DNA from 4 places in the Streptomyces sp. NPDC025833 genome. Region 4 is predicted to be linked to each of the others. Evidence: riboswitches for the same ligand, from Rfam matches in the RefSeq annotation. Region 4 holds a riboswitch; each other region holds the start of a gene.

Region 1 (5,751 bases), on a different contig from region 4:
CGCGCACTTCACGTACGCACGCTCGGGACGCAGGCCCATCTCGTTCATCTGGTAGACGATCCGGCGGTGCACCGGCTTGAGGCCGTCACGGGCGTCCGGCAGGGCGCGCGAGTAGATGACCGAGTACGCGTACTCGAGGTAGGAGCCACGCATCTCGTCCACGACGTCGATGTCGAGGATCCTCTCCTCGAACGAATCGTCGGGCGGCGGGGTCTTCGTGCTGCGGCGGGCCATCGCTGCCGGCTCCTCCTGATCTGGTCGCTCGCCGAGGGGGCGCGCACCCCCCGGCTCGCTCTTGCTGAAGCGAATCACGGATCTCTCGCGGTCCATTGTGGACCGCGGCACCGACAACCCGGGCCGCGACCCGGTCGCCGCGGGCCCGCCCCGCGCCTCCGAGGACGTCCGGAGTGGGCCGGACGCAGGCTACGCGATCCGCTCTGGGCGTACGGCCCGCGGGAACTTCGCCGAGGCCCCGCACGCTTTGCATACAGTGGCAGGAACGGCAGGAAGACCGCGGTTTCGAAACCGCCTCCGCTCGCGAAGGGACGTATATGCCCATGGGTCACACGACCACGGCCGAGGCAGGCTCCGGGGGCCTGGCAGCGACCGAGCACCGCCTGGCCAACGGTCTGCGCGTGGTGCTCTCCGAGGACCACCTGACCCCGGTGGCGGCGGTCTGCCTCTGGTACGACGTCGGCTCGCGCCACGAGGTCGAGGGGCGCACCGGCCTGGCCCACCTCTTCGAGCACCTGATGTTCCAGGGCTCCGGGCAGGTCAAGGGCAACGGGCACTTCGAGCTGGTGCAGGGCGCCGGCGGCTCGCTGAACGGCACCACCAGCTTCGAGCGCACCAACTACTTCGAGACCATGCCCGCCCACCAGCTGGAGCTCGCCCTCTGGCTGGAGGCCGACCGCATGGGCTCGCTGCTGGCCGCCCTGGACGACGAGTCCATGGAGAACCAGCGGGACGTCGTCAAGAACGAGCGCCGCCAGCGCTACGACAACGTGCCGTACGGGACCGCCTTCGAGAGGCTGACCGCCCTCTCCTATCCGGAGGACCACCCGTACCACCACACGCCGATCGGCTCGATGGCGGACCTGGACGCGGCCACCCTGGAGGACGCCCGCCGGTTCTTCCGCACCTACTACGCGCCGAACAACGCGGTGCTCTCCGTGGTCGGTGACATCGACCCCGAGCAGACCCTCGCCTGGGTCGAGAAGTACTTCGGCTCCATCGCCTCCCACGACGGCAAGCCCGCGCCCCGCGACGGCTCGCTGCCGGACGTCATCGGCGGGCAGAAGCGCGAGGTCGTCGTCGAGGAGGTCCCGGCGCGTGCCCTGATGGCCGCCTACCGGCTCCCGCACGACGGCACGCGCGCGTGCGACGCGGCCGACCTCGCCCTGACCGTCCTCGGCGGCGGCGAGTCCTCCCGGCTGTACAACCGGCTGGTGCGCCGCGACCGCACGGCCGTCGCCGCCGGCTTCGGCCTGCTGCGCCTGGCCGGCGCGCCCTCCATGGGCTGGCTGGACGTGAAGACCTCCGGTGACGTCGAGGTGCCGGTCATCGAGACCGCCATCGACGAGGAGCTGGCCCGGTTCGCCGAGGAGGGCCCCACGCCCGAGGAGATGGAGCGGGCCCAGGCGCAGCTCGAGCGCGAGTGGCTGGACCGGCTCGGCACGGTGGCCGGCCGCGCCGACGAACTGTGCCGGTACGCCGTCCTGTTCGGCGACCCGCAGCTCGCCCTGACCGCGGTGAAGCGCGTCCTCGAGGTCACCCCGGAGGAGGTCCGGGAGATCGCCGCGGCGCGCCTGCGGCCCGACAACCGCGCGGTCCTCGTCTACGAGCCGAAGTCCCCGGAGTCCGCCGAGGACGCCGGGGTCCCCGACGACCCGGAGCGGGAAGCCACCGTAGAGGCGGGCCGCGACGAGACCGAGAACGAGGAGACGGCCAAGTGACCGAGCTCGCCACCATGGAGTTCCACCCCCAGCCGCAGCCGGGCGAGGCCAGGCCGTGGGCGTTCCCGGCCCCCGAGCGCGGCACGCTGGACAACGGCCTGACGGTGCTGCGCTGCCACCGCCCCGGCCAGCAGGTCGTGGCCGTCGAGGTGCTGCTGGACGCCCCCCTGGACGCCGAACCGGCCGGCCTGGACGGCGTCGCCACGATCATGGCGCGGGCCTTCTCGGAGGGCACCGACCGGCACTCCGCCGAGGAGTTCGCCGCGGAACTGGAGCGCGCGGGGGCCACCCTCGACGCACACGCCGACCACCCCGGCGTCCGGCTCAGCCTGGAGGTCCCGGCCTCCCGGCTGGCCAAGGGCCTCGGCCTGCTGGCCGACGCGCTGCGCGCGCCCGCCTTCGCCGAGAGCGAGGTCGAGCGGCTGGTGCGCAACCGCCTGGACGAGATCCCGCACGAGCTGGCCAACCCCGCCCGCCGGGCCGCCAAGGAGCTGTCCAAGGAGCTGTTCCCGGCCGCCTCGCGCATGTCGCGTCCGCGCCAGGGCACCGAGGAGACGGTCGAGAAGGTCGACGCGGCGGCCGTGCGCGCGTTCTACGACCGCCACGTGCGGCCCGCCACGGCCACCGCGGTGGTCGTCGGCGACCTCACCGGCATCGACCTCGACGCCCTGCTCGGCGAGACGCTGGGCGCCTGGACCGGCACCCCGGGCGAGCCCCGTCCGGTGCCCCCGGTGACCGCCGAGGACACCGGGCGCGTGGTCATCGTGGACCGGCCCGGCGCCGTCCAGACGCAGCTCCTCATCGGCCGGGTCGGCCCCGACCGGCACGACCGCGTGTGGCCCGCCCAGGTGCTCGGCACGTACTGCCTCGGCGGCACGCTCACCTCGCGCCTGGACCGCGTGCTGCGCGAGGAGAAGGGCTACACCTACGGCGTGCGGTCCTTCGGCCAGGTCCTGCGGTCCGCGCCGGACGGCACGGGCGCCTCGATGCTCGCCATCAGCGGCTCCGTGGACACCCCCAACACGGGCCCGGCGCTGGACGACCTGTGGAAGGTGCTGCGCACCGTCGCGGCGGAGGGCCTGACCGACGCCGAGCGGGACGTCGCCGTGCAGAACCTCGTCGGTGTGGCGCCGCTCAAGTACGAGACGGCGCTGGCCGTCGCGAGCACGCTGGCCGACCAGGTCGAGCAGCACCTGCCCGACGACTTCCAGGCGACGCTGTACCGGCAGCTGGCCGCCACGGGCACGGTGGAGGCCACCGCGGCCGTGGTGAACGCCTTCCCGGTGGACCGCCTGGTGACGGTCCTCGTCGGTGACGCCGCGCAGATCAAGGCGCCGGTGGAGGCGCTCGGCATCGGTGAGGTGACCGTGGTCGCGGCCGAGTGACGGACCGTGCGCGAGGGGCCCTGACGACCTACGGTCCGTCAGGGCCCCTGCCGTTCCACTCGCTTCCCCAGATGCCCGTTTTGGGGCGGAGGTTGCCTGTCTGCCCTGTGGGATGCGCTACAAAAGGCCGGATCTGTTTGAGGATCGAAAGCACGCCCGCTTAGCGTCTTCCAGGCTGTCCGTCAGGCAGTGCGCCGCACCCGCGGCACCGGACAGCCATCGCCGAGTCCCCGTAGGCGCGAGCCAGGGGAGCCGGGGACCCACCGTCCCTGGGGTGAATCGGGCGCCCGCGCGGAAGCGAGGGGGCCCGTAGGAGACCTTCCTGCTCCGAACCCGTCAGCTAACCCGGTAGGCGAGAGGGAAGGAAAGGACCAGTCACTTCATGGCGTTCACGCGCGCCACCGGGAAGCACCGCAAGCCCGGCCGGGTCAAGCGGACGACCGCTCAGGCGGCCGGCATCGCGGCCCTCACCACCACCGGTGTGATCGGCACCCTCGCCGCCTCCCCGGCGCATGCCGCGGCGAACCCCGCGGAGCAGACCGGCCTCCTTCCGGTCCTCGCCGCGAGCGACGACGTGGCCGAGCAGATCGACGCGCAGGCCGCCGCCCAGCAGCAGGCCGCCGACGAGCAGGCGGCCGAGGAGGCCGCGGCGAAGGCGGCCGCCGAGCGGGCCGAGGAGATCCGCGCGGCCGAGGCCCGTGCCGCCCGCGCGGCCGAGCGCAAGCGGCTGAACACCTTTGTCGCCCCCGTCGCGCAGTCCTACGTCTCGACGGCCTACCAGGCCGGCAGCTCCCTGTGGTCCTCCGGTTCGCACACCGGCATCGATTTCCACGCGGCCAGCGGCACCACCGTCCACGCGGTGGGTTCCGGCACGGTCGTCTCCACGGGCTGGGGCGGCGCGTACGGCAACCAGGTCGTCATCCGGATGGCCGACGGCCTGTACACCCAGTACGGGCACCTGTCCTCGATCGGTGTCACGGCGGGCCAGCAGGTCGTCCCGGGCCAGCAGATCGGCCTCTCCGGCGCCACCGGCAACGTCACCGGCCCGCACCTGCACTTCGAGGCGCGGACCGGCCCCGACTACGGCTCCGACATCGACCCCGTCGCCTACCTCCGCAACCACGGCGTGCACATCTGACCCGCGCGCGGCACACGGACATGGCGCAGGCCCCGGCTCACCGAGCCGGGGCCTGCGCCATGTCCGCACCGGGCCGGGAGCGCCGGAAAGGGCGGTCCGGCCGGCCGGAGAACGCGGGAGCCGCGCCGCCCGGTACGGACGGCGCGGCTCCCGGTGCTGCTCAGACGGTCTCGGGCAGCTCGTCCAGGCCCTCGGAGACCAGCTTGGCCAGACGGTCCAGGGCGGCGTCCGCGCCCTCGGCCTCGGAGGCGAGGACGATCTCCTCGCCACCCTTCGCGCCCAGGCCCAGGACGGCCAGCATGGAGGCCGCGTTGACGGGGTCGCCCCCGGCCTTGGCGATCGTCACCGGGACGCCGGTGGCCGTGGCGGCTCGGACGAAGAGGGAGGCGGGGCGGGCGTGGAGACCCTCGGCCCAGCCGACGTTGACGCGGCGCTCAGCCATGTGATGCTGCCCTTCAGTGCTCAGGTTGTCTAGACCAGTTTCCCACATCGTGAAGCGTGCCCGGGCCGGATCTCCGGACCGGCCCGGTGTGCCGTACGGCGGCCCCGGCCCGGCCGCCCGCCGGGCCCGGCACGGTTCGCGCCGCACACCGGCGCGCGCCGTACTCTGGGGCCCATGCAGACCTCGGCGGACCGGCAGGACCGGCACCAGTACCCCGCCCACTGGGAGGCGGACGTGGTGCTGCGCGACGGCGGCACCGCACGCATCAGGCCCATCACGGCCGACGACGCCGACCGCCTCGTCAGTTTCTACGAACAGGTCTCGGACGAGTCGAAGTACTACCGCTTCTTCGCACCGTACCCACGGCTCTCCGCCAAGGACGTTCACCGCTTCACACACCACGACTTCGTGGACCGGGTGGGGCTCGCCGCCACCATCGGCGGCGAGTTCATCGCCACCGTACGCTACGACCGCATAGGCGCCGACGGCATGCCCGCCTCCGCACCCGCGGACGAGGCTGAGGTCGCCTTCCTGGTCCAGGACGCCCACCACGGCCGGGGAGTCGCCTCCGCCCTGCTGGAGCACATCGCCGCCGTCGCGCGCGAGCGCGGCATCCGCCGCTTCGCCGCCGAGGTGCTGCCCGCCAACACCAAGATGATCAAGGTGTTCACGGACGCGGGCTACACCCAGAAACGCAGCTTCGAGGACGGCGTCGTCCGGCTGGAGTTCGACCTCGAACCCACCGACCGCTCCCTCGCCGTGCAGCGCGCCCGGGAGCAGCGCGCCGAGGCCCGCTCGGTGCGGCGGCTGCTCGCGCCCGGCTCCGTCGCG
Region 2 (5,751 bases), on a different contig from region 4:
GCGAGGGCGACCGTGGCGACCGGGGCCTCGTGGGCCGCGGCGACCTCGTCCAGTGCCGCGAGGACCCGCGGGCCGCGCTCGGACTCCGCGTACTCCCGGGCCCGGCCGGCGCGGGCGCTGTCGACGGTCGCGCCGGGCCGGTACTTGCCGGTGAGGAAGCCGGCGGCGAGCGCGAAGTACGGGACGGCGGACAGGCCCTCGCGGGCGACGAGGTCCTGCAAGGGGCCCTCGTAGGTGTCGCGGGAGACCAGGTTGTAGTGCGGCTGGAGGGCGACGTAGCGGGCGAGTCCCTCGCGGTCGGAGAAGTCGAGGGACTCCTCCAGGCGCTCCGCGGTGATGTTGGAGGCGGCGATGTGCCGGACCTTTCCGGCCTTCACCAGCTCGTCCAGCGCGCCGATGATCTCCTCGACGGGCACCTCGGGCTGGTCGAAGTGGGTGTAGTAGAGGTCGATGTGGTCGGTGCCCAGGCGGCGCAGGGAGGCGTCGGCGGCCGCCTTGATGGTGGCGGCGGACAGCCCCTGGTGGTCCGGGTGCTGGCCGACCTTGGTCGCGATGACGACGTCGGCGCGGTTGCCGCGCGCCTTGACCCACCTGCCGATGATCGTCTCCGACTCGCCGCCCTGGTTGCCCTCGATCCAGGCGGTGTAGGAGTCGGCGGTGTCGATGAAGTTGCCGCCCGCCGCCGCGTAGGCGTCGAGGACGGCGAAGGAGGCCTGCTCGTCGGCGGTCCAGCCGAACACGTTGCCGCCGAGCGACAGCGGGAAGACCTCGAGGTCGGAAGTGCCGAGTTCACGAAGTGACGTCATACGTCACGTCAACGCCGGCGGGGGACGATCGCATCCCGTCGCCGGCGCCGGGTTCGCCGAGGAGGCGGATCAGGGGTTGAGGCCCTTGTCGCGCAGCCACGCCATCGGGTCGATGCCGGAGGGCTGGCCGCCCGGGTGGACCTCCAGGTGCAGGTGGGGGCCGGTGACGTTGCCGGTGGCGCCGACGCGGCCGATGACCTCGCCGGTGGCGACCCGCTGGCCGGCGGAGACGTTGATCGAGGACTGGTGGCAGAACCACACCTCGGTGCCGTCGTCCAGGGTGAGGATCGTCCGGTAGCCGTAGGCCCCGGCCCAGCCCGCCTCGGTGATCGTGCCGCCGTGGACGGCCTTGATCAGGGTGCCCGTGGGGGCGGCGAAGTCGAGGCCGGTGTGGTGGCCGGAGGACCACATCGAACCGGCCTGGCCGAACGTCGAGGTGAGCGTGTAGGCGGAGGTCGGCAGCGCGTACTGCTTGGCCAGCTCCGCCAGCCGCTTCGCCTCGGCCGCCGCCGCCGCCTTCCGCTTCGCCTCGGCCTCGGCCTTCTCGGCGGCGGCCTCCGCCTTCTCCTTCGCGGCGGCGGCCTGGACGGCGGCGGCCCGCTCCGCTTCGGCGGCCGCGTCGGCGCTCTGCTTGCGGGCGGCGGCGAACGCGGCGGCGGTGGCCCTGCTCTCGGCCTGGCCCTGCTGCTGCTCGGCCTGGGCCATGATCCGGTTGCGCAGGGTCTCGCCGGCGTCGCCGGACCGCGCGTCGTCGGCGGCGGAGTCCACGGCGACGGTGCTGAGCGTGGTGGCCACGGCCTCGGGGGCCTGCTCGGCCTCGTCACCGAGGAGCGAGCCGACGGAGGGCAGGTCGGGCAGGGTGAGGGAGACCGGCGGCTTGCCGGTGTTGGCGCTCGCCATGCCGCCCGCGCCGACCGCGGCGATCACGCCGACGCCGAGGACGGTGGAGCTGCGCGCGAAGCCGCCGCGCTGCTTGGCGACGCGGTGCCGGCCGCGGACCGGGGTGACGGAGTCCTCGGTGGGATTCCATTCCTCCCAGGGCCCCTCCTCGGCGCGGTAGGCGCCGTAGCCGAAGGTGTCGGGCTCGCGCTGGGCCGGGGTGAACGGGGCTTCGGGAACAGGCCGGTTGGACGCCACGCGGGCGTACTCCTTTCCTTCCTCCGCCTACCGGGTTAGCTGACGGGTTCGGAGCAGGAAGGTCTCCTACGCGCGTATACCGGTCGTGGACTCCGCGAGTTCACGGCCGTATCCGCGTGATTCACCCCAAAGTAGTGGTTCCCCGGCTCCCTTGCGGGATTAGGCGCATGCGCACGGAGCCGTCTCGGGTGACGGCTGGGACGACCGCGCTGCGTTATCGAACGTTAATAGACCCGCCAGTGACTTTCCAAGCCCGTCCGGCTTGATCATCGACGTTTTCCGCGACGGATCCATCACCCACTACTCCGCCAAAAAGGGCGAGTTGACCGCGGCATGGAAGCGTTCAGTAGTCACCGACGGTTTTGATGGTGACTCAGCGGTGATGCGTACGGCGCTCGACTGGTCACCCAAAGTCACGGTTCTCGGGGGCCGGGGAAACCGATGTGCGGAGCGCCCCGCGGATGACGTATGCTGGTCACACAACGACGCGGGGTGGAGCAGCTCGGTAGCTCGCTGGGCTCATAACCCAGAGGTCGCAGGTTCAAATCCTGTCCCCGCTACTGAAGGCCCGGGGCCCGGAATCCATTGGATTCCGGGCCCCGGGTGTTTTCGCGTTCAGTCCGGCAGGTGGGCGTTGGGCGCCTTGGCGAGGGCCTCCAGTTCGGGCAGGACGACGACCCGGACCCCGGCGGCGGTCAGGAGTCCCGTGCCGTCGGCGCCGGCCACGAACGTGTCGGGTTCGCGCCAGGCGGTGACCACCCGGCGCACCCCGGCCCGCAGGATCAGCTCGGCGCAGGGGGCGGGGCGGGAGGCACGGCGGGCACAGGGTTCGAGACTGCTGTAGACCGTGGCACCGGCCAGCCGCGGGTCCGCCGCGTCGATCTTCGCGAGGGCCGCCTCCTCGGCGTGCACCACGGGGTCGCCGCCCTCGCGCGAGTGGCCGCGGGCCAGCTCCGTGCCGTCCGCGGCGACCACGACCGCGCCCACGCTGAACGCCGTCCCCGAAGGCGGGCAGAGCGCCGCGAGGCGGCACGCGGTGCGCAGCCAGTGGCGGTCGGCGGCGACGGGGACCGTGCCCGTGCCGGGGGCGGTGGGCGCGTAGCGGACCAGGACGACGTCCTCGATCCGCCGGGTGTCGAGCAGCCGCAGCCGTCCGCCCTGGTAGCCGCCCGGCCCGAACAGCCGGGGCGCCGCGGGGTCGCCGACGAACAGCGGGGCGAGGACCAGTTGGAGCTCGTCGGCGAGCCCCTGCCGCAGGAGCTGGGTGTGGACCGTGCCGCCGCCCTCGACCATCAGCCGCCCGACCCCGCGCACGTCGTGCAGGTGCTCCAGCAGGGCGCGCCAGTCCAGGGCGGGGCCGAGGGGGACGACGTCGGCGGCGTGCCCGAGGCGGCGGGCGGCCCGCTCCGCACCCCCGTCGGTCGTGTAGACGGCCTTCTCGCCGCCGGTGTGCCAGAAGCGGGCGTCCGGATCGAGGTCGCCGGAGCCGGTGACGGCGACCTTCAGCGGGTACTCCGGCCGGCCCTCCGCGCGCCGGGCAGCGCGCCGCTCGGCGGAGTTCACCAGCAGCCGGGGGTCGTCGGCACGGATCGTGCCGGCGCCGACGAGGACGGCGTCGGCGAGGGCCCGCTCCGCGTCGACGCGGTCGAAGTCGGCCGGGCCGGACAGCAGGAGCCGTTCGGGGCCGGTGTCGTCCAGGTAGCCGTCGAGGGAGACGGCGGCGGACAGCAGCACGTACGGCAGGGGCATCGGCACTCTCTCTTCCGGAGGCGGCCGGCCGCGGGAGCGGTCGGCCGGCGGGGGGCCGGCGGCGGAAAGGGTGGATCACCGGGCGGTGTGACCGGCTTGGTTCAAGTTTGAAACAAACCTACACTGGCCGCATGACGACCCGCTGGCTCAGCCCCGAGGAGCAGCGCGCCTGGCGCGCCTACATCGCCGCCTCCCGCCTCCTGGAGGACGCGATCGACCGGCAGCTCCAGCAGGAGGGCGGCATGCCGCACCTGTTCTACTCGGTGCTGGCCAACCTCTCCGACGCGCCCGGCCGGCGGCTGCGCATGACCGACCTGGCCGAGACGCTGAAGATCACGCGCAGCCGGCTGACGTACGCGGTGACCCGGCTGGAGCGGGACGGCCTGGTGCGCCGGGAGAACTGCGACCGGGACAGGCGCGGCTCGCTCGCGGTGCTGACCGACGCGGGCACGGCGGTTCTGGAGCGTACGGCACCGGGGCACGTCGAGACGGTGCGCGCCCTGCTGTTCGACCGGATCACCCCGCAGCAGGTGGAGCAGTTGGAGGAGATCTTCGCGGGGATCGCGCGCGGGCTGCAGGGCGACGGGGACGCCCCCGCCGCCGAGGACGTGCCGTGGCGGCGGCGGTCGGCCCCCTGCCCCGGCCAGGCGGCCGGATGAGCCCCGGACGAACTGTTGATTCAACTTTGAAGCATGGGATAGGGTCACGCTCCGGTTGTGCTTCAAATCTTAAGCACCTCTCCTCCGCACGGAACCCGGAGACCCGCATGCCCGACATCCCCGCCGCCACCCCGCGCGCCCGCGTCCGGGTACCGCTGCGCTTCGCCGACGGTTACCGCGCCGACGCCGAACTCGTCACCTTCCACGGCCTCGCCGACGGCCGCGAGCACCTCGCCGTCGTCCTCGGCGACCCCGGGCCGGTCCCGCTGGTGCGCCTGCACTCCGAGTGCCTGACCGGTGACGTCCTCGGCTCGGCCCGCTGCGACTGCGGCCCGCAGCTGCGCGAGGCGGTCGAGCTCGTCGCCGGCCGCGGCGGGGTGCTGCTCTACCTCCGCCAGGAGGGCCGGGGCATCGGCCTGTACAACAAGCTCGACGCCTACGCCCTCCAGGACGAGGGGCTCGACACCTACGAGGCGAACACCGCCCTGGGGCTCCCGGAGGACGCCCGCGACTACACCGCCGCCGCGCAGATGCTCGCCGCCCTCGGCATCACGGAGCTGGACCTGCTGTCCAACAACCCCGACAAGGCCGGGCAGTTGCGCGCGCTGGGGGTGGCCGTACGGGAGCAGGTGCCGACCGGGGTCTTCACCACGGCGCACAACGTCCGCTACCTGCGCGCCAAGGTGCTCCACACCCGGCACACACTGCCGCTGGCCGACCTGACGGACCTGACCGGCGTGACGGCGGGCTAGCGCGGCCCGGCCTCGGCCCGGGCGGTGCGTCTCAGCCCGGCCGGTGGGCCGGGAGCCGGAGCGCCGGGAGGACGCCGAGGGCGAGCAGCGCGGCCGCCACGGCGTAGGCGAGCCGGAAACCGTGCGGGCCCGGCCCGGCCGCGCCCAGCACCACCGACAGCAGGGCCGTGCCGGTGGACGCGGCGAGCTGGGCGTTGATGCTCAGCGCGGTGCTCGCCCCCGGCAGCCGGTCCGCCGGCAGGCCCCGGGAGGCGGCGGTCATCGCGGGCATCAGCGTCGTACCGGCGCCCACGCCCAGCACCATGCCCGCGGCGACGATCCGCCAGGACGCGACCCCCTCCGTGCCGGTCTGCCAGGCCAGCAGGCCCATGCCGAGGGCGCCGACCGCGCACCCGGCCGCGACCAGCCGGCGCGGCGCGACCCGGTCGACGCGCCGCGCCGCGATCTGCATGGTCGCACCGACCACGAGCCCGACCGGCGCGCCGAGCAGCCCCGCGGCCGTCGCGCCCAGGCCCCGCTCCTGCTGCCAGTACAGCGGGCCCAGCAGCATCGACCCGAAGTAGCCGCAGGTGAAGGGGGCCAGCGTGGCGACCCCGGCGGCGAAGGTGCGGTCCCGCAGCAGGCGCAGGTCCAGCAGCGGGGCGCGGA
Region 3 (5,751 bases), on a different contig from region 4:
GGCACCTACGCCCTGCTCACCCACCCCGGGCAGCGGCGGCGGCTCCAGGAGTCCCTGCGGCGCGGCGAGATGGACCTGCTGGCGACCGGCGTGGAGGAACTCCTCCGCTACGACGGTCCGGTGGAACTGGCCACGTGGCGGTTCGCCACCGAGCCGCTCACCGTCGGCGGCAAGGACATCGCGCCGGGCGACCCGGTGCTGGTGGTGCTCGCCGCCGCCGACCGCGACCCGGAGCGGTTCGCCGACCCGGACGTGCTGGACCTCGCCCGCCGCGACAACCAGCACCTCGGCTACGGCCACGGCATCCACTACTGCCTCGGCGCACCGCTCGCCCGCCTGGAGGGCCAGACCGCGCTCGCGACCCTGCTCACCCGGCTGCCCGACCTGCGGACGGCCGTCGACCCGGCCGAGCTGCGCTGGCGCGGCGGGCTCATCATGCGGGGCCTGCGCACGCTGCCGGTGGAGTTCACGCCCCCCGCCCGGGCACAGGACCTCCGCGGAAGGTGACACTCTTTCAACTATGTGATCTTCACGTGATCTGTGCGGCATGAACTTGTGACAAGTGATCGTGTGCCGATACGTTCACCCCTCAGCGCGGCGGGCGGAACCATCCGCCGCGCCGGTCCTGCTGTCGCTCGAAAGGCTTCCGCATGCTCTCCGGGAACGGCCGACACCGTCGGCCCCGCCAGGCCCCGGCTCTCCTCGTCGCGGCCGGTGTGACCGGCTCCGCCATCGCCATTCCGCTGCTCGGCGCGGCGAGCGCCGACGCGGCCGAGGGCACCACGTGGGACAAGGTGGCCGAGTGCGAGAGCGGCGGCTCCTGGAGCGCGGACACCGGCAACGGGTACTTCGGCGGCCTGCAGATCTCGCAGGACGACTGGGACCGGTACGGCGGCGGCCAGTACGCGGCCAGCGCCGACCAGGCCAGCCGGCTCCAGCAGATCGCCGTCGCCGAGAAGATCCTCGCCGACCGGGGCACCACCCCGTGGGCCACCTGCGCCCTGCTGTCCGGCCTGACCTCCAAGGCGACCTCCGCGGAAGTCGACACGGGCATCGGCGGCTCCACCGGCTCCGGTGACGGCGACGGGCGGGGCGACTCGGCCGGTTCGGACGCAGGCACCGGCACCGCCGGCACGTCCGGCAGCCCCGACCCCTCCGGCAGCCCGACTCCCTCCGGCACGCCCGGTACCTCCGGCTCGTCGGGCCTGCCCGACTCGCCGTCCTCCCCGAGCACCGGCACCAGCACCGGTACCGGTACCGGCACGAGCGACCGGGCCGACGCGGGCGGCGGCACCGGGGCCACCCCGGGCAAGACCGGCACGCCCGCCCCGGAGAAGGGCAAGGGCGCCGGCAAGGACAGCGGATCCACCACGACACACACCCCCGAACCCGGCGATTCGCCCACCGGGGACGCCGGGACCCCGCGGGAGACCGGCGGCACGCCCACGGCCACTCCGGACGCGGGGACCGAGTACGGCCTCCCCGGGGGCGCCACGCCCGAGAGCAGCGCCCCCGCGGCCGCCGGGTCGTGGAGCCTGGTCGACACCGGGGCGCTCGGCAGTGGCGGACGTCACCGCGGCACACATGCGGACGAAAACGTGACAAACGGTCAGGACATGGCCAATGGCGGGCGGCACGCCTCCCGCGCGCAGGGCAGCTACACCGTCCGCGCCGGCGACACCCTCACCGGCATCGCCGACTCCCTTGAGGTCGACGGCGGGTGGCACGCGCTGTACGCCCACAACAAGAAGGCCGTCGGAGCGGACCCGAATCGGATCAGTGCCGGTCAGACCCTGGAAGTAGGGGGCGAAAAGGGCGCGTAGCAACACGAGTTGACGTCCCGTTTAGCGCCATGATGTCCGGATTGGCGAAAGTGTGGGATGGATCTCAGAAGCCCTGATCGTCTTTGAAATTCCGCCGAGCCCGTGTCTACGGTCGAGGCCGCTCGTCACCACGGGCCCCGGCGGCCGCCACGCCGAATCCTGCCAGCGGCCGTCCCGGGAACAGTCGTCGCGTCAAGCGCCGTAGGCAGGAGCGGGGGACCCAAGGTTAGCGCCGGGACCAGCGGTTGAAGCTGGCACCGGCTGGGGGTGAAGCCGCATTCCGCGTCAGCGGGAATGCGGCCGGGCAACTCATTCGGCCCGAACCCGACAGCTCACCTCGTAGGCGTCGGTGAGGGGATCGACTCATGCTGTTTACCGGTAAGGGCAAGCACCGCCGTCCGTCCAAGGCCGTCCGCGCCGTCGCGCTGGCCGGTGTCACCGGCGCCGCCGTCGCCGCCCCGCTCATGGCGGCCGGCAACGCCTCCGCCGCCACCACCTCCGAGTGGGACGCGGTCGCCCAGTGCGAGTCCGGCGGCAACTGGGCCATCAACACCGGCAACGGCTACTACGGCGGTCTCCAGTTCTCCGCCTCCACCTGGGCCGCGTACGGCGGCACCCAGTACGCCGCGCAGGCCGACCAGGCCTCCAAGGGCCAGCAGATAGCCGTCGCCGAGAAGGTGCTCGCGTCCCAGGGCAAGGGTGCCTGGCCGGTGTGCGGCACCGGTCTGTCGGGCGCCGCCTACAACGGCTCCGCGCCGAGCACCTCGAACTCCGGCTCCACCTCCAACTCCGGCTCCACCTCCAACTCGGTTTACTCGTCGAACACCGGTTCCTCCTCGAACTCCGGCTCGGGCGGCGGCACCTCCTCCCGCTCCACCGACGGGCAGGCCGCCTCCCGCTCCGCCGAGCGCCCGGCCGCTTCTCCGTCCACCGGCGGCGGCCAGGGCGGGAAGACCGTCACCACCCCGACCGGCAAGAAGGTGCAGAAGGGCGACGGCGAGTACAAGGTGGTCGCCGGCGACACCCTCGGCACCATCGCCGCGGCGCACCACGTCGAGGGCGGCTGGAGCAAGCTGTTCGAGCTGAACAAGGACATCGTCGACAACGCCGACCTCATCTACCCCGGTCAGCAGCTCCACCTGAAGTGACCTCCGGCCGCCGAGCCGGACCACGGGGCCCGCGCACCCGCGCGGGCCACCCGCGGGCCCCCGTGCGGGCCACCCCCCGTCCCCACGGGTCCCCGTCCCGGTGCGTGTTCCCCCGTACGCACCGGGACGGGGCTTTTTCGTGCCCGCCACGGACGGGAGTTCACCGGATCTCTTTGTTTCGTGCAGAAACAAAAGATATCGTCGGCTTGTCCACGGGGCGGTCGGTCGGTGGCCGGCGCCCCCCGGACGGTTAGGCTCTAGGCGCAAGGCACACCAGCCCCGCACTTCCAGCGTCACATCCAAGAAGGAGATGCTCGTGCCGTCCATCGACGTCGTCGTAGCCCGGGAAATCCTGGACTCCCGAGGCAACCCCACGGTCGAGGTCGAGGTCGGCCTCGACGACGGCAGCACGGGTCGTGCCGCCGTCCCGTCCGGCGCCTCGACGGGCGCCTTCGAGGCCATCGAGCTGCGCGACGGTGACCCGAACCGCTACCACGGCAAGGGCGTCGAGAAGGCCGTCCTCGCCGTCATCGAGCAGATCGGCCCGGAGCTGGTCGGCTACGACGCCACCGAGCAGCGCCTGATCGACCAGGCCATGTTCGACCTGGACGCCACCGACAACAAGGGCTCCCTCGGCGCCAACGCGATCCTCGGCGTCTCGCTCGCCGTGGCCCACGCCGCCTCCGAGGCCAGCGACCTCCCCCTCTTCCGCTACCTGGGCGGCCCCAACGCGCACCTGCTGCCGGTGCCGATGATGAACATCCTGAACGGCGGCTCGCACGCCGACTCCAACGTGGACATCCAGGAGTTCATGATCGCCCCGATCGGCGCGGAGTCCTTCTCCGAGGCCCTGCGCTGGGGCACCGAGGTCTACCACACCCTGAAGAAGGTCCTGAAGGGCAAGGGCCTGGCCACCGGCCTCGGCGACGAGGGCGGCTTCGCCCCGAACCTCGGCTCCAACCGCGAGGCCCTCGACCTCATCCTCGAAGCGATCAAGGAGGCCGGCTACGTCCCCGGCCAGCAGATCGCCCTCGCGCTCGACGTGGCCGCCTCCGAGTTCTACAAGGACGGCAAGTACCTCTTCGAGGGCAAGGAGCGCTCCGCCGCCGAGATGACGGAGTACTACGAGGAGCTCGTCGCGGCCTACCCGCTCGTCTCCATCGAGGACCCGCTGTTCGAGGACGACTGGGCCGGCTGGAAGGTCATCACCGACAAGCTCGGCGACAAGGTCCAGCTCGTCGGCGACGACCTGTTCGTCACCAACCCCGAGCGTCTCGCGCGCGGCATCGAGGACGGCGCGGCCAACGCCCTGCTGGTCAAGGTGAACCAGATCGGTTCGCTCACCGAGACCCTGGACGCCGTCGAGCTGGCCCAGCGCAACGGCTTCAAGTGCATGATGTCCCACCGCTCCGGCGAGACCGAGGACGTCACCATCGCCGACCTGGCCGTCGCCACCAACTGCGGCCAGATCAAGACCGGCGCCCCGGCCCGCTCCGAGCGCGTCGCCAAGTACAACCAGCTGCTGCGCATCGAGGAGATCCTCGACGACGCCGCGGTGTACGCCGGCCGCAGCGCCTTCCCGCGCTTCCGCGGCACCGAGGCCTCCAAGGGCTGACGCCCCCCGGGGCACGCCTCAGCCAGTCGTACGTACGTCCCCGTACTCGGTCCCGTACCGTGTGCGGGGACGTACGCACGTGTGCGGCCCGGACACGATCCGGACACCAGGGGAGGCGGGAGATGGCCGTGAGGGACCGGGACCGGTTCTCCACCGCGACCAGGCTGAGGCTGCTCGGCGAACAGACCGCGGCCCGCGTCTACCGCTCCCAGACCAAACGGCAGGCCCGCCGCTCCCGGCTCACCGGCCGCGCGGCCCTGCTCGCCCTGGTGGTGTGCACGCTGGTCGTCGCACTCGCCTACCCGATGCGGCAGTACGTCTCCCAGCGCGCCGAGATCGCCGAGCAGCAGCGGGAGCAGGAGCAGGCCCGCAGACGCGTCGAGGAACTGCGCGACCTCAAGGCACGCTGGCAGGACGACGCCTACGCCGAGCAGCAGATCCGGCGCAGGCTGCACTACGTGAGGCCCGGCGAGACCGGGTACGTGGTCGTCGACCCGAACGCGGCCAAGCAGTCCCGGGCCGACCTCGGGGCCGCCCGGCGGCCCTGGTACGCCAACGTCTGGGACGGCGTCGACAAGTCCGACGCCTCCGACCAGTGACCGGCCCGCCGGGCCGGTAACCGACAGAAAGCCAGTCTGAAAGCAGTCATGCAAACGCCCCCGCCGCCCACTCCGCGCACCGAGCCCACCGACGCGGACGTCGAGGCATTCAAGCAGCAGCTGGGCCGCCCGCCGCGGGGCCTGAGGGCCATCGCGCACCGCTGCCCGTGCGGTCAGCCGGACGTCGTGGAGACGGCGCCGCGCCTGCCCGACGGCACGCCCTTCCCGACGACGTACTACCTGACGTGCCCGCGCGCCGCCTCGGCGATCGGCACGCTGGAGGCGAACGGCGTCATGAAGGAGATGACCGAGCGGCTGGCCGCCGACCCCGAGCTGGCCGCCGCCTACCGGGCCGCGCACGAGGACTACATCCGGCGCCGGGACGAGATCGAGGTCCTGGCGGGCTTCCCCAGCGCGGGCGGCATGCCGGACCGCGTGAAGTGCCTGCACGTGCTGGTCGCCCACTCGCTGGCCGCCGGACCGGGTGTGAACCCGCTCGGCGACGAGGCCGTCGCGATGCTGCCCGAGTGGTGGGCCAAGGGGCCGTGCGTGAGCCCGGCCGGACC
Region 4 (5,751 bases):
GCGGGCCCGCCGTGCCGCGGCTCAGCCGGCCACGACCCGTCCGGTGACCTCGCTCAGCCCCACCCGGCGGCCGTCCGGGCCCGGTGCCCACGCCGACAGCGTCACCACGTCACCGTCCTCCAGGAACGCGCGCTTGCCGTCGGGGAGTTCCAGGGGCTCGCGGCCGTTCCAGGTCAGCTCCAGCAGCGAGCCGCGCTGCCCTTCGGCCGGCCCGCTCACGGTGCCCGAGCCGTACAGGTCGCCCGTGCGCAGCGAGGCGCCGTTCACCGTCATGTGGGCGAGTTGCTGGGCGGCCGTCCAGTACATCGTGGAGAAGGGCGGCTCGGAGACCACGTGACCGTTGACGGCCACGGAGATGCGCAGGTCGTAGCCGCCGGGCTCGGCGCCGGCCGCCGAGTCGTCCAGGTAGGGCAGCAGCGGGTGCGTGCGCTCGGGGGGCGCCACGCGCGCGTGCTCCAGCGCCTCCAGCGGGGTGATCCACGCCGACACCGACGTGGCGAAGGACTTGCCGAGGAACGGGCCCAGGGGGACGTACTCCCAGGCCTGGACGTCCCGCGCTGACCAGTCGTTCAGCAGGCACAGCCCGAAGACGTGGTCCCGGAAGCCGTCCAGCGCGACCGGGCTGCCCAGCCGCGACGGCACGCCCACGACGAAGCCGACCTCGGCCTCGATGTCGAGCCGGACCGACGGACCGAAGACGGGTGCGGGGTCGGCCGGTCCCTTGCGCTGCCCGGAGGGCCGTACGACGTCCGTGCCCGAGACGACCACGGTGCCGGAGCGGCCGTGGTAACCGATCGGCAGGTGCTTCCAGTTGGGGGTGAGGGAGTCCTCGGCGTCGGGGCGGAAGATCTGGCCGACGTTGCGGGCGTGGTGCTCCGAGGCGTAGAAGTCGACGTAGTCCGCCACTTCGAAGGGCAGGTGGAGGGCCACCTCGGACAGGGGGTGGAAGAACGGCTCCACCGTCTCGCGGTGCGCCGGGTCGGTGACCCAGGACGTGACGGCGCCGCGCACCTCCGACCAGGTGGTGCGGCCGGCCGCCAGCAGCGGGTTGAGGGTCGGCCGGGCGAGCAGCTCCCGGTGGGGCGAGCCGAGCGCCGCGGCCGTGGCGCCCGCGTCGAGGACGTGGTTCCCGAGTCGGACGCCGATCCTCCGCTCCGTGCCGCCGGAGGGCGTGAACACGCCGTAGGGGAGGTTGTGCGGGCCGAAGGGATCATCCTCGGGGACGTCGAAGGGGGGCATGGGGTGCTGCCTCACTCTCATCCGGGGCCATGCATGGCAGTGCGTTCCATGTGGTCGCGGCACACGTTACGGCTGTCCCACGTGTCTTGGGCAGTGCCTCCCGCTGTCCTCGGCAGGTCGCCCGCGCGGCGGCTCCCGGCCGATTCCCCCTTCCGCACGCGGAACTGGTCGTCATCGGGGCTCGGCCGAGGGGCACTTGGGGGCGAACAGCACGTAAGTATGGGGAAAGACCGGTGAGTCGGCCGGGCGAGGTGTCCGTATTCTCTGATCATGGACCCCTCCCCGGCATATGCACTGATCGCCACCGACCTGGACGGGACGCTGCTGCGCGGCGACGACACCGTCTCCGACCGGTCGCTCGCCGCGCTCGCGCGGGTGGCGCGCGCCGGTGCCCGGCACCTGGTGGTGACCGGGCGGCCGGCTCCCCGGGTGCGGCCGCTCCTCGCGGCCCTCGGCTGCACGGGGCCGGCGGTGTGCGGTCAGGGGGCGCAGGTCTACGACGCCGGGACGGACCGCCTGGTGTGGTCCGTCCGGCTGGACCGGGGGCTGGCGGAGGCCGCGCTCGGCAAGATCGAGGCGGAGGTGGGGCAGGTCTACGCGGCGGTCGACCAGGACGGCGTGGACGGGCTCACCCTCATCGAGCCCGGCTACCGGATGCCCCACCCGTCGCTGCCCGCGGTGCGGGTCGGCCGCCGCGACGACCTGTGGCGCCGCCCCATCAGCAAGGTCCTGCTGCGGCACGCCGTCCTGTCCGACGACGAGCTGGCGGCCGTGGCGCGCTCGGTGGTGGATTCGCTGGCCACGGTCACCATGTCGGGGCCGGGCACCGTGGAGCTGCAACCGAGCGGGGTGACGAAGGCGACCGGGCTCGCCCTGGCCGCCGAGCGGCTCGGGATCGGCGCGGAACGGGCGCTGGCCTTCGGCGACATGCCCAACGACGTCCCGATGTTCGACTGGGCCGGGCGGGGTGTCGCCATGGCCAACGCGCACCCCGAACTCAAGGCGGTGGCCGACGAGGTCACCTTGTCCAACGAGGACGACGGCATCGCCGTCGTCCTCGAAAGACTGTTCCCGTCCGACCGGCCGGCCTTCCGGTAGCTCCCGTCAGGCCGGCCCGCCGGCCGTCAGTACGCGCTGGACACGTTGTCGATCGAGCCGTACCGGGCGGCCGCGTAGTTGCAGGCGGCGGTGATGTTCGCGACCGGGTCGTAGATGTTGAAGGACGTTCCGGCGACGTGGTACGCGTTGAACGTCGGGTCGATGACCTGGAGCAGTCCCTTGGACGGGATGCCCTTGGCGGCGTTGGAGTCCCAGAGGTTGATGGCCGAGGGGTTGCCCGACGACTCCCGCATGACGTTGCGGTAGATGCCGTTGTAGGTGCCCGGGATGCGCTTCTCGGCCATGATCGCGAGCGACTGGCGGATCCAGCCGTCGAGGTTGTTCGTGTACCCGGCGGACACGGCCGTCGTGGTGCCGGTGGGGGCGGCGGAGGCGCTGGTCGCGCCGACGACCGGCAGGGCGAGGACGGCGGCACCGGTGCCGGCGGCGGCCAGGGTGCGGACGAGGCGGGTGTTCCGGGTACGGCGGGGCTGAACGGCTGCAGGCATGGCGGTGTTCCTCTCCGGCGCCTGCGAGGTGAGCTGTCGGGTTCGGGCGGGGAGGTGCCCGGCCGTGCCCCGAAGGAGGCACGGCTTCACCCCGAGCCGTCCCGGGCGGCGAATGCCGTCCGGACCGGCGACTTACCTGGGTCCCCCGCTCCTGCCGTGCGAATGAGTTCGTGGATGGGTATGCGGGCGGCGGCAGGATTCGGCGTCCGCCCGACGGCCCGGAACGTATGCGAGAGCACATGCCGGGAACAAGGGCCGGTTTCACACAACGTGCGATTTGACCTTGATCGACAGCGTATGGGGTGCTTGATCCTTTGCGATCGCCAACCCTCAACTCGCTTACGGGGCGCGAAGATGGAGGGGTTTCGGCGGGCCGTCCGTGACGACGGGGAGAGTGACCCAACTCACGAAATAGCAAAATACGCTAATTCAGACATGAGGGATGAGTGGGATTCGGGCCCGAAGTCCGCGTGGTGATGGAATCCGCGGCGCGACGCTCACCGGTCTCGCGTCGATCGACAGGGGCCGGTGGGCCGAAAAGGGTGCGGAGAGGTGGCGACACAGTGCCCGGATTACTGTTAAGTCGGTAAATGTCCGTTCTTACTATGTGATCAAAACCATGCCGGTCCTGGTCCGATACCGCCCAGGCTGGACCGGTGGGCGCTATCGGTGATCGAAACAGGACCGGATACGCTGACTTGAGTGATGGCAGCGACCTATCGACAAACCGTGTAATCGCCAGCAGACACCAGCAGACAGGAGACCCCTCGTGACCGTCGTCGGGCCGTTCGGGCTGAGCGTGCGGGACCAGGCTCTGGAAGCCGATGTCCAGGCCGGATTGACGGCTGTCGAGGAAGGCTTGCTCGATGCCACCAAGAGCGAGGTCCCGTTCATCACGGAGGCCGCGCAGCACTTGGTCCGTGCGGGCGGGAAACGATTCCGGCCACTGCTGGTGATGCTCGCGGCCCAGTTCGGCGACCCCTACGCGCCGGGCATCGTGCCGTCGGCGGTGGTCGTGGAGCTGACCCACCTGGCGACGCTCTACCACGACGACGTCATGGACGAGGCGGCCGTCCGCCGCGGCGTGGACAGCGCCAACGCGCGCTGGGGCAACTCCGTCGCGGTCCTCACCGGGGACTTCCTCTTCGCCCGCGCCTCCCAGATCCTCGCCGACCTCGGCCCGGAGGCGGTCCGGGTGCAGGCCTTGGCGTTCGAACGGCTGGTCACCGGCCAGATCCTGGAGACCGCGGGTCCCTCGGACGGGCGTGACCCGGTCGAGCACTACCTGGACGTGCTCGCCGGCAAGACGGGCTCCCTGGTGGCGGTGGCCTGCCGGTTCGGCGCGATGATGTCCGGCGCCGACGAGACGGTCGTCGACGTGCTCACCCAGTACGGCGAGCGGCTCGGGGTCGCCTTCCAGCTCGCGGACGACGTACTGGACATCGCCTCCGACTCCCACGAGTCCGGCAAGACCCCGGGCACCGACCTGCGCGAGGGCATCCCGACCCTGCCGGTGCTCCGGCTGCGCGAGCGGGCGGCCAAGCTGGGGCTGGCCGAGGACGTCGCGCTGTGCGAACTGCTGGCCTCCGATCTCACCGACGACGCCCGGCTCGCCGAGGCGCTGGCCGGCCTGCGCGCGCACCCCGCGCTGGAGCAGGCCCGCCGGGACACGGTCCGCTACGCGCAGGAGGCGCGGGCCGTACTGGCCCCGCTGCGCGAGTGCGACGCCAAGGCAGCGCTGGTGGAACTGTGCGACGCGGTGGTCCACCGCGCCGGCTGACCCGGCCGGGCGCGGCCCGCGCCCCCGGCGCCCTCCCACCGCGCCCCCTCATCGCACGTCCCGCCGAGCCCGTGACGCTCCACCGGCCCGTGACGCTCCGCCGAGCCCCCAGCGCGCCGCGGAGCCCGGGCGTACGCCCCTCACCGCGCGTCTCACCGACCACCGGGGCACGCCCCCACCGCGCGCACCTCTCCCGCCCCGGGCGCACACCCATATGGCGGTACCGTCCCGCACGACCCCTACGGGTAGAGGTAGGGCGCCGTCGCCCTGTGTCATACCGCAGTCGTACACCGAGTTGCCTCCGAGGGCTGACGCGTCCGCGCGGCCGATTTGGTCATATGGGAATCACGGAAATCACCACTCCTCACCGATTCGGGTGAGAATGGCGGCTCAGGTGGACCAGCGTGAGAACAGCCGCCGCCGACGACGGAGGTAAGGCACACATGGCACCGTACGAATCCGACGACGCAGTGGGCGCCGCGCGGGACGAGGACCCGGGCTCCGGACGGCGCAAGGCCGCACGGTACGCCGTGCCGGTCGCGGTGGTGGGGGTGGCGGCGGCCACGATCGGGCTCGTCCCGGCGCTCGCCGACTCCGGCGACCCCGACCTGCCGAAGATCAGCACGCAGCAGCTCATCGAGAAGATGGCCAGGTCGGACGTGCAGCGGCTGTCCGGCACCGTGAAGATCAGCACCGACCTCGGCCTGCCCGACCTCGGCGGTCTGGGCGACGGCCTGGTCCCGGGGGCGGGCGGCGGCGCCGGCGACGGGTCCTCCGCCGACCCGCGGTCCAAGCTCACCGGGCTGTTGTCCGGCACCCACACCCTGCGCGTCGCCGCCGACGGCCCCGACCGGCAGAAGCTGTCGCTGCTGGAGAGCGGCGCCGAGTACAGCCTCGTCCACGACGGCAAGGACGTCTGGGGCTACGACAGCAGGAGCAACGAGGTCTACCACTCGACCGGGGCCGCCACCGGCAAGAACCGCGAGGCCCAACCCCCGGCCACGCCCAAGGACTTCGCCGACGAGGCCCTGAAGGCGGTGGACGACACCACGTCCGTCACCGTCGACGGCACCGCGCAGGTCGCCGGACGCGACGCCTACAAGCTGCTGATCCGGCCCCGGCAGT

The links. Region 4 has a riboswitch for cyclic di-AMP ahead of ACZ4K2_RS13920 (transglycosylase SLT domain-containing protein). Riboswitches for the same ligand answer to the same signal wherever they lie in the genome.
Region 1: it holds a riboswitch for cyclic di-AMP, as region 4 does, so the genes downstream of both, ACZ4K2_RS25170 (M23 family metallopeptidase) here and ACZ4K2_RS13920 (transglycosylase SLT domain-containing protein) in region 4, are expected to answer to the same signal.
Region 2: it holds a riboswitch for cyclic di-AMP, as region 4 does, so the genes downstream of both, ACZ4K2_RS15335 (M23 family metallopeptidase) here and ACZ4K2_RS13920 (transglycosylase SLT domain-containing protein) in region 4, are expected to answer to the same signal.
Region 3: it holds a riboswitch for cyclic di-AMP, as region 4 does, so the genes downstream of both, ACZ4K2_RS07755 (transglycosylase family protein) here and ACZ4K2_RS13920 (transglycosylase SLT domain-containing protein) in region 4, are expected to answer to the same signal.

What each region holds. Positions count from the first base shown of each region.
Region 1 is NZ_JBVHNF010000014.1:117,245-122,995, forward strand. Features, by position in the region: gene ACZ4K2_RS25155 (DNA gyrase/topoisomerase IV subunit A) at 1-234, opposite strand, end outside; gene ACZ4K2_RS25160 (M16 family metallopeptidase) at 552-1,955, shown strand; gene ACZ4K2_RS25165 (M16 family metallopeptidase) at 1,952-3,340, shown strand; cyclic di-AMP (ydaO/yuaA leader) riboswitch at 3,551-3,710, shown strand; gene ACZ4K2_RS25170 (M23 family metallopeptidase) at 3,723-4,478, shown strand; gene ACZ4K2_RS25175 (HPr family phosphocarrier protein) at 4,639-4,920, opposite strand; gene ACZ4K2_RS25180 (bifunctional acetate--CoA ligase family protein/GNAT family N-acetyltransferase) at 5,095-5,751, shown strand, end outside.
Region 2 is NZ_JBVHNF010000008.1:19,573-25,323, forward strand. Features, by position in the region: gene ACZ4K2_RS15330 (aldo/keto reductase) at 1-806, opposite strand, end outside; gene ACZ4K2_RS15335 (M23 family metallopeptidase) at 876-1,943, opposite strand; cyclic di-AMP (ydaO/yuaA leader) riboswitch at 1,953-2,119, opposite strand; tRNA gene ACZ4K2_RS15340 (tRNA-Met) at 2,430-2,503, shown strand; gene ACZ4K2_RS15345 (dihydrofolate reductase family protein) at 2,559-3,692, opposite strand; gene ACZ4K2_RS15350 (MarR family winged helix-turn-helix transcriptional regulator) at 3,824-4,351, shown strand; gene ACZ4K2_RS15355 (GTP cyclohydrolase II) at 4,459-5,103, shown strand; gene ACZ4K2_RS15360 (DHA2 family efflux MFS transporter permease subunit) at 5,135-5,751, opposite strand, start outside.
Region 3 is NZ_JBVHNF010000004.1:65,708-71,458, reverse strand. Features, by position in the region: gene ACZ4K2_RS07765 (cytochrome P450 family protein) at 1-507, shown strand, start outside; gene ACZ4K2_RS07760 (transglycosylase family protein) at 651-1,823, shown strand; cyclic di-AMP (ydaO/yuaA leader) riboswitch at 2,011-2,184, shown strand; gene ACZ4K2_RS07755 (transglycosylase family protein) at 2,189-2,971, shown strand; gene eno (phosphopyruvate hydratase) at 3,282-4,586, shown strand; gene ACZ4K2_RS07745 (FtsB family cell division protein) at 4,709-5,185, shown strand; gene ACZ4K2_RS07740 (DUF501 domain-containing protein) at 5,234-5,751, shown strand, end outside.
Region 4 is NZ_JBVHNF010000007.1:114,475-120,225, forward strand. Features, by position in the region: gene fahA (fumarylacetoacetase) at 22-1,239, opposite strand; gene ACZ4K2_RS13915 (HAD family hydrolase) at 1,510-2,337, shown strand; gene ACZ4K2_RS13920 (transglycosylase SLT domain-containing protein) at 2,364-2,846, opposite strand; cyclic di-AMP (ydaO/yuaA leader) riboswitch at 2,852-3,023, opposite strand; gene ACZ4K2_RS13925 (polyprenyl synthetase family protein) at 3,616-4,626, shown strand; gene ACZ4K2_RS13930 (LolA family protein) at 5,070-5,751, shown strand, end outside.